Regions from separate parts of the Microbispora sp. ATCC PTA-5024 genome, predicted to be linked through region 1. Evidence: riboswitches for the same ligand, from Rfam matches in the RefSeq annotation. Region 1 holds a riboswitch; each other region holds the start of a gene.
The links. A riboswitch is a leader RNA that binds a small molecule or an ion and turns the genes downstream of it on or off. The one in region 1 is predicted to bind cyclic di-AMP.
Positions count from the first base shown of each region.

Region 2: another riboswitch for cyclic di-AMP. It lies ahead of MPTA5024_RS19015 (C40 family peptidase); the one in region 1 lies ahead of MPTA5024_RS44255 (C40 family peptidase).
Region 3: another riboswitch for cyclic di-AMP. It lies ahead of MPTA5024_RS01875 (CHAP domain-containing protein); the one in region 1 lies ahead of MPTA5024_RS44255 (C40 family peptidase).

Region 1 covers NZ_KI866523.1:305,250-307,504, reverse strand. The annotation lists gene MPTA5024_RS13910 (LuxR C-terminal-related transcriptional regulator) at 1-113, shown strand, start outside; gene MPTA5024_RS44255 (C40 family peptidase) at 268-1,305, opposite strand; cyclic di-AMP (ydaO/yuaA leader) riboswitch at 1,380-1,548, opposite strand; gene MPTA5024_RS13900 (amino-acid N-acetyltransferase) at 1,924-2,255, shown strand, end outside.
Region 2 covers NZ_KI866523.1:1,401,139-1,403,393, reverse strand. The annotation lists gene MPTA5024_RS19020 (helix-turn-helix domain-containing protein) at 1-219, opposite strand, end outside; cyclic di-AMP (ydaO/yuaA leader) riboswitch at 586-745, shown strand; gene MPTA5024_RS19015 (C40 family peptidase) at 838-1,377, shown strand; gene MPTA5024_RS19010 (helix-turn-helix transcriptional regulator) at 1,474-2,255, opposite strand, start outside.
Region 3 covers NZ_KI866522.1:409,184-411,438, forward strand. The annotation lists gene MPTA5024_RS01870 (SDR family NAD(P)-dependent oxidoreductase) at 1-168, opposite strand, end outside; cyclic di-AMP (ydaO/yuaA leader) riboswitch at 829-962, shown strand; gene MPTA5024_RS01875 (CHAP domain-containing protein) at 977-1,663, shown strand; gene MPTA5024_RS01880 (MFS transporter) at 1,730-2,255, opposite strand, start outside.

The sequences.
Region 1 (2,255 bases):
TCGACGTGAGCGGCCGCACCGTGCGCAGGCGGTTACGGGGGATCTGCGACCGCATCGGCGTGGCTACCGCGATCGAGGCCGTCGCCTGGGCGGCGCGCCGCCGTCTCATCTGACGATCTCTCACTCGTCGCGGGCGACGACGTCGCGTCCTTTCGCCGTGCTCTGACAGGGGTCACCCTGCTCTGCGCCGGGCCGTACCGGCCGATTCAGGCGGCGGCGCGCACGGCGGGCCGCAGCCCGGCCGTGCGCGGCCTCCGTTCAGCCGGCTCAGTCGGCGATGCGCACGCCGCCCGCGAACGGGCGGTTGCCGAGCGGCGCGACCCGTACGACGTCGCCGGTGTGCGGGGCGTGGACCATGTAGCCGCCGCCGATGTAGATGCCGACGTGGTGCAGGTCCGGGTAGAAGAAGACGAGGTCGCCGGGCCGCAGCTCGTCACGGGAGATGTGGGTGCCCGCGGTCCACTGGTCGCCGGTGTAGTGCGGGAGGCTGATCCCGACCTGCTGGTAGGCCGCCATCACCAGGCCCGAGCAGTCGAACGACGTCGGTCCGGCCGCGCCCCACACGTACGGCCGCATCTGCTGGCTGAGCGCCCAGCGCGCGGCCTCGGCGGCCTTGCCGTCGCCGACGACGGGGAACGAGATCCGGGTGGCCCGGCCGGTGCTGACGCTGCCGGCGACCCTGCTGTAGAGGTTGCTCTCCGCCCTCTTGACCAGCTTCTCGATCTTGGTTCGCTGCCCGTCAAGGCTGGTCAGCAGCTTCTTGACCTCGCTCTGGCGGGCGGTGGCGCTGGCCTTGGCCCGGGCGGCCGCGTCCATGGCCTTGGAGACCTCGGCGACCTCCTGGCCCTGCTGCATCTCCAGCGCGTACGTGGTGGAGGCCTGGTCGAGGTACTGGCTGGGGTCGGTGTTGCCGATCAGCGCCAGCGCGGAGCCGAGCCCGCCGGTCATGTAGGAGTTCTGGGCGAGCAGGCTGGCCTTCTGCCGCTTGACCTCGAGCTCGGCCTCGCTCTTGGCCAGGTTCTTCTTGGCCAGGTCGGCGGAGCGCTGGGCGGCCTTGAGCCGGACCCGCTCGCCGTTGTACTGCTCGGTGAGGGTCTCGATCTGGGTGTACAGACGCTCAACCTCGGCGGACAGCTGCTTGAGGCTCGGCTTGGGATCGGCGGTGGCGGCGACGACGGGGGCGCCGAACGTGACGAGGCCGATGGCCACGCTCACGAACGCCGTCCGGCGGATGATCGACCCGGCCGTGGTGCCTCCGGGCCTGCGGCCCCGGGCGTGCCTACCCGCGGACCGTCCTCCACGCATGCGCAACCAAGCTCCTCTCCTCGTCGTGCCGCGCTCACGGACCCGACCTGGGCGTGAATGGTCACGCGGGTCCGTACGGCACTCCTGGGCGCCTACCGGGTTAGCTGACGGGTTCGGGCCGGAGCAGCCCTACCTTTCGGATTCACCCCTTGTCGACACGGGCCGCACTCGGCCCGACTCGCAGTTGGGTCCCCGGCTCCCCTCCACACGCTCGGTGCTTCGAAGACTCGGCGTCCGGTCCTCGCGATTGGGGCTCGCGCGACCGGCATCGTCGCAGGACACTAATGCACCGCGAGTTGTTGCTCAACCAGAACTCCCAATCCCGTCTACGTTCCACAACCGAACGATCACGGGCGGGTCACGGGAGCGGATCGCCATAGACCCCGTTTAACCTGCAACTAGTCCGTTTTGTCGGATTTCTGTTTCGCGTTATCGCAGGTCCAAGCCGGGGCAAAACTCATACCCAACTGGTCCACCCGCTGGGTCTCGCTGCGCGTACGCATGGAAACGCACGGTAACGAACCGATGTCGTGAACCGCTTTAGGGTGTGGCCGTTAATCCGGGCACCGGTTGTGGGCCCGGTGGGGGCGGGCGGCGGCCCGGCTAGGCTGACCGACCATGGAGCAGGTCGCGGAGCAGACGCACGCCGAGCCCGGCCGTCCGGAGGTCATCGTGCGCCGGGCGCGGACGCCGGACGTGCGCGTGATCCGCCGTCTCGTGGACGCCTACTCCGGCGTCGGCCCCCGCCTGCTCGAGAAGACGACGGTCACCCTGTACGAGGACGTCCAGGAGTTCTGGGTGGCGGAGATCGCCGGGCAGGTCGCCGGCTGCGGCGCCCTCCATGTCCTGTGGGAGGACCTGGCGGAGATCCGCACGGTCGCGGTCGACCCGTCGGTGCGCGGCCGGGGCGTGGGCCACCGGATCGTCGCCGCGCTCATCGAGGCGGCCCG
Region 2 (2,255 bases), 1.1 Mb from region 1:
CGCGCCGACGAGCTCGTCGAGCGGCACCTGGTAGGCCCGCGCGAGCGGCAGCAGCAGCTCCAGTGTGGGTTTGCGCTCACCGGACTCGAGACGCGACAGCGTGCTGACCGAGATGCCGGTGGACTCCGCGAGCTGGCTCAGGGTGCTGCCGCGCTTCTTGCGCAGCGCACGCAGCCGCGGGCCCACGGAGGCCAGGACCACGGCGTCGTCGTTTGCCATGTCGGCAATGCTACTTGTCGAATCGGCAGATCTGGACGCGTCCGGCGTGTCGCCCGAGACCGCCGCTCGCCGTCCCCCCCTTGAAGGCCCGAGCGGTCGCCTCTGCCACAGCTGGGGATGTCGATGTGACGAGCATCACTTTTGTCACCACATCACGTGCCCTGACCTGCGAATTCTTCCTTTTGATCCTTTTTACGGTCTCCTTACCGGTTTGCACCCCTTTGCGGCAATATGGCGCTACTTGGTAGTTTCCTTGCCCTACGACGGCGGCGTCCCCGTGGCGCGGCCATCGCGGAACCCGGCCCTGCCGGGTTGGAAACCGAACATCCACCGTCACCGCCGCCACGTCCTCTCCGCCCCCCTGGGCGCCGGTGATCGCCGAATCCGTGCAGCAAGGAGGCACGGAACCGGGGAACCAGTCGACCTTCGCCCGAAGGTCTGGGGTGAATCGGCGCGCCATGCGCCGTAGGGCGTCTTCCCTGCCCGAATCCGTCAGCTAACCCGGTAGGCGCAAGCGGAAGACTCGAGGAGAGATCCCTGTCTACCAACCCCACCACCCTGCTCCGCATCGCCATCGTCACGCTGGGTGGCGCCGCGCTCACCGCCTCCGCAGGGGCGTTGAGCGCACTGCCCGCGGCCGCCGCCACGGCGACGGTGACAGCCCCGCCCCCGGTCCTGTCGCCCATCCCGCCCGAGCCCGCCGCCCCGATCCTCACCGGGGTCGCCCCGTACGCCGGTGAGGCGCCCGCGGCTGAGGCGTCCGCGAACACGACGCTCAGCAAGTCAGCTCTTCAGCAGCAGAAGGCCGAACGCGCCATCGAGGTGGCCAGAAAGCAACTCGGCGACCCCTATGTATGGGGCGCCACAGGCCCCCGGGCGTTCGACTGCTCGGGGCTGGTCCAGTTCGCCTGGCGCAAGGCCGGCGTCAAGCTCCCGCGTACGACCTGGGAGATGCTCAGCGCCGTCAAGAAGAAGGTGTCCCTGGCGCATCTCAAGCCCGGCGACCTCATCTTCACCAGCGGCGGCGGCCACGTGGGCATGTACATCGGCCACAAGAAGGTGATCAACGCCCCGCACAGCGGTGCGGTGGTCAGCATCGACCCCCTCAAGGGCTACTGGAGGAGCAACTTCACCACCGCCGTACGCCCCGGGGTCTGACCCTGGGTGACATCCCCCGGCGGAGACGTCCTGACGCCTGCCCCGGTCAGGGCGTCTCCGCCGAGGGGCACGACGTCCGGTCCCCGGGGGACGAGGTCACGCGCGGGGCGCCTCCCTGCGAGCGGAGGCCGCGAGCCGTTCGGCGAGCGCCATGACGAGGCCGCGCAGTTCGTCCGGTCGCTCGATGACGAACGGCCGGTCGAGCGACGCGAGCACCGAGGGCAGCCAGTCGAGACGCTCTGCCCGCACCTCGACGCGGAGCCAGCCGTCGGTCTCGTGACCCGCGCCGTCCGCGGGCGGGCGTTCCTCCACAGTCGCGACACCGGCGGGGAGCCGGGTGCGGATCTGGTCGACCGTCCCCTGGATCCGCAGAACCACCTCATGCCGGTACGGAGCCGTGGCGAGCCCTGACAGGACGCGCTGCGCCGGGTCGAGTCCGGCGGGCGTCTCGAACGAGCCGGGCAGTGTCCTCGCGTCCGCGATGCGATCCAGCCGGAAGATCCGGTCCTCGCCGATGCCGGGATCCGCCCCCGTGACGTACCACCGGCCCGAATGGGCGACGAGCCCGTACGCGTGCAGCGTGCGTTCGCTGCGCCGGCCGTCGGCGGCGACGTACCTGATCGAGATCGGCCGACGGTGGCGCACCGCGTCCGCGATCGTGAGCAGGACCGCGGTCTCCGGGACGGCGACGTCGCCGGGCGGAGCCGTGAAGGCGAGGGATTCGAGCACGACGTCGAGCCTGCGGGCGAGCCGCTGGGGCAGTACCCGCCGGATCTTGGCCGCCGCCGTCTCACTCGCCGCGCCGGCCGCCGTCATCAAGCCCGCCCGGCGACCGGCGACCAGGCCGAGCAGCACGGCCAGCGCCTCATCGTCGCTCA
Region 3 (2,255 bases), on a different contig from region 1:
GTCGGTCACGTCGAGCCGCAGCCACCGGGCGCCGAGGTCGGCGGCCGCGGTCCGGCCGCGCTCCGCGTCGCGAGCGCCGAGGTAGACGGTGTGGCCGAGGGCGGTGAGACGGCGGGCGGTCTCGCGCCCCAGGCCCCTGGTGCCGCCGGTGACGAGGGTGATGGTCATCGTGATGCCTTTCGCGTCGGATGCCGGGTTACGGATGAGAGCCTCGGCCCGTACGCGAGGACGTGGGTAGGCCCCTGTCTTCCTGGGGTCGGCAGGGACAGTCAGCCGGATGACCTGCTGGGACCCGTGCCGTCGCCGTTACCCGTACGTAAAGAATTCGGCCCCCGCAGGGCGGCGCCGAGGGGTGGTGGCGACCGGATCCGGTGAGGGGCCGGCGACCGGCGCCGGGATCACCGGCCGAGAGGCCGTCTCACAGTGCGGGCACACGTCATCCCGGAAGGTGGGACGGCTGAGGGCGACGCGCACCGGCGGCTGTGCCCGGCCGCCGGCGGAAACCCCGGCCGTACCGGCCATGGCGCCGACCGGCGGGACACCGGCCGGGCATCGGAGGCGCGGGATGCCATGGCGGAAGTCCATGATCGCTATGCGGGCCGCGCGGGTATTCCCTCTGCCGCCATCCGCCGGACGCATGCCGCCGGCCCGTCCAAGGGGTGGGTTTGCGGGAGAGTTTGCGGACCCTATCGCACGTAAAACCTGACTTGTCCTTACTTGACCGGTTTCGGTGTAGCTATTACCTTTTAGGCAGCTCAGGGCATACCTGTCCAATTCTCGGTCAAGGGTGCCCACCTCAAAACCGACGCGGCCTCCCGGCTCCGGGATGCCGCCCGGCCGTCGAATCCGCGTCCGCGCGGAGCCGGGGACCCACCTCTCCTGGGGTGAATCGGCACCTGTGCCGTAGGGCCACTTCCAGCCCGAACCCGTCAGCTAACCCGGTAGGCGGCAAGGAAGCAAGGGAGTAGACCCCAGCATGCACGCCCTTAAGACCTGTCTCCGTGCCGCACTCGTCACGGGTGTCGTCGCCAGTGCCGGTGTGTGTACCGCGTCGCTGACGGCGCACGCCGACGCCGCGCACGCCGACGCCGCGCACGCCGTGGAGCCCGCGGGCAACGGCGGCACCGCCGTCGACCCCCTCGCCCAGGCGGCGGCCACGCTTCCCAAGGTGGGCCCGGCCGACGTCATCAAGCTCGCGTCCAGCCAGGTGGGCATCAGCGAGAACGCCTACGGCGGCGGAACCAAGTTCCAGCAGTGGTACATGTCCACTCCCCGCGCCCGGCAGACGCTGGCCCGGGACGGCGGCAAGCTGTCGGCCTACCTCAACGCCCCGTGGTGCGACATGTTCGTCTCCTGGGTGGGCCAGAAGCTGGGCATCACGCCCGTCATGGGCTGGGACTCCTACACGGTCGAGCACGCCCGCTGGTTCTCCCAGCACGGCCGCTGGGGGAACGTTCCCAAGCCCGGGGCCGTGGTGTTCTTCGCCTGGAACGGCAGCAAGTCGATCGACGACATCGACCACGTTGGCTTCGTCATCAAGGACAACGGCGACGGAACGATCAAGACCGTCGAGGGCAACACGGGCAACGGCGCCGTCGAGGTCCGCACCAGGCCGACGGACTCCGTCGCGGGGTACGGCTACCCGTACTACCCCGCTTCCTGACCGGGACCGCACACAGGGGAAGCGCGCACCACTCTCGGTGCGCGCTTCCTTCGCATCCGCCCGGGTTCAGCCGACCCCGGCCGGCTCCAGGGCCGGGTCCTGGATAGGGGCCTGCGCGGCGGGGGCCGTCCCGCCGTCCCCGGTCCTGCCCCTGAGCACGACCGCGGCGAGGACGGCGGTGCCCATGAAGATCACGGCGCCGACGGCGGCGACCACGTGGAGGCCGCTGGTGAACGCGGCCCGGGCCGCGTCGAGCACGTCGGCGCCGAGCGCGGCGGGCAGCTCGCGGGCTGAGGCGACCGCGGCGGCGACGCCGCCCTTCACCGCCTCGGCCGTCTGGGCCGGCAGGCCCGCCGGCAGCGCGAGGTGGCTGCGGTAGACGAGGGCGCCGAGGCTGCCCATCGCGGCGACGCCGACCGCCACCCCGAACTCGCCGCCCGTCTCCGACAGCGACGCGGCCGACCCGGCCCTCTCCGGCGGAGCCGAGCGGAGGAGCAGGCTCATCGTCAGCGACATGGGCAGGGCGACGCCGAAGGAGGCGAGCACCAGCCCGATCACCAGCAGTCCCACCCCGGCGACCTGGGTGTGCACG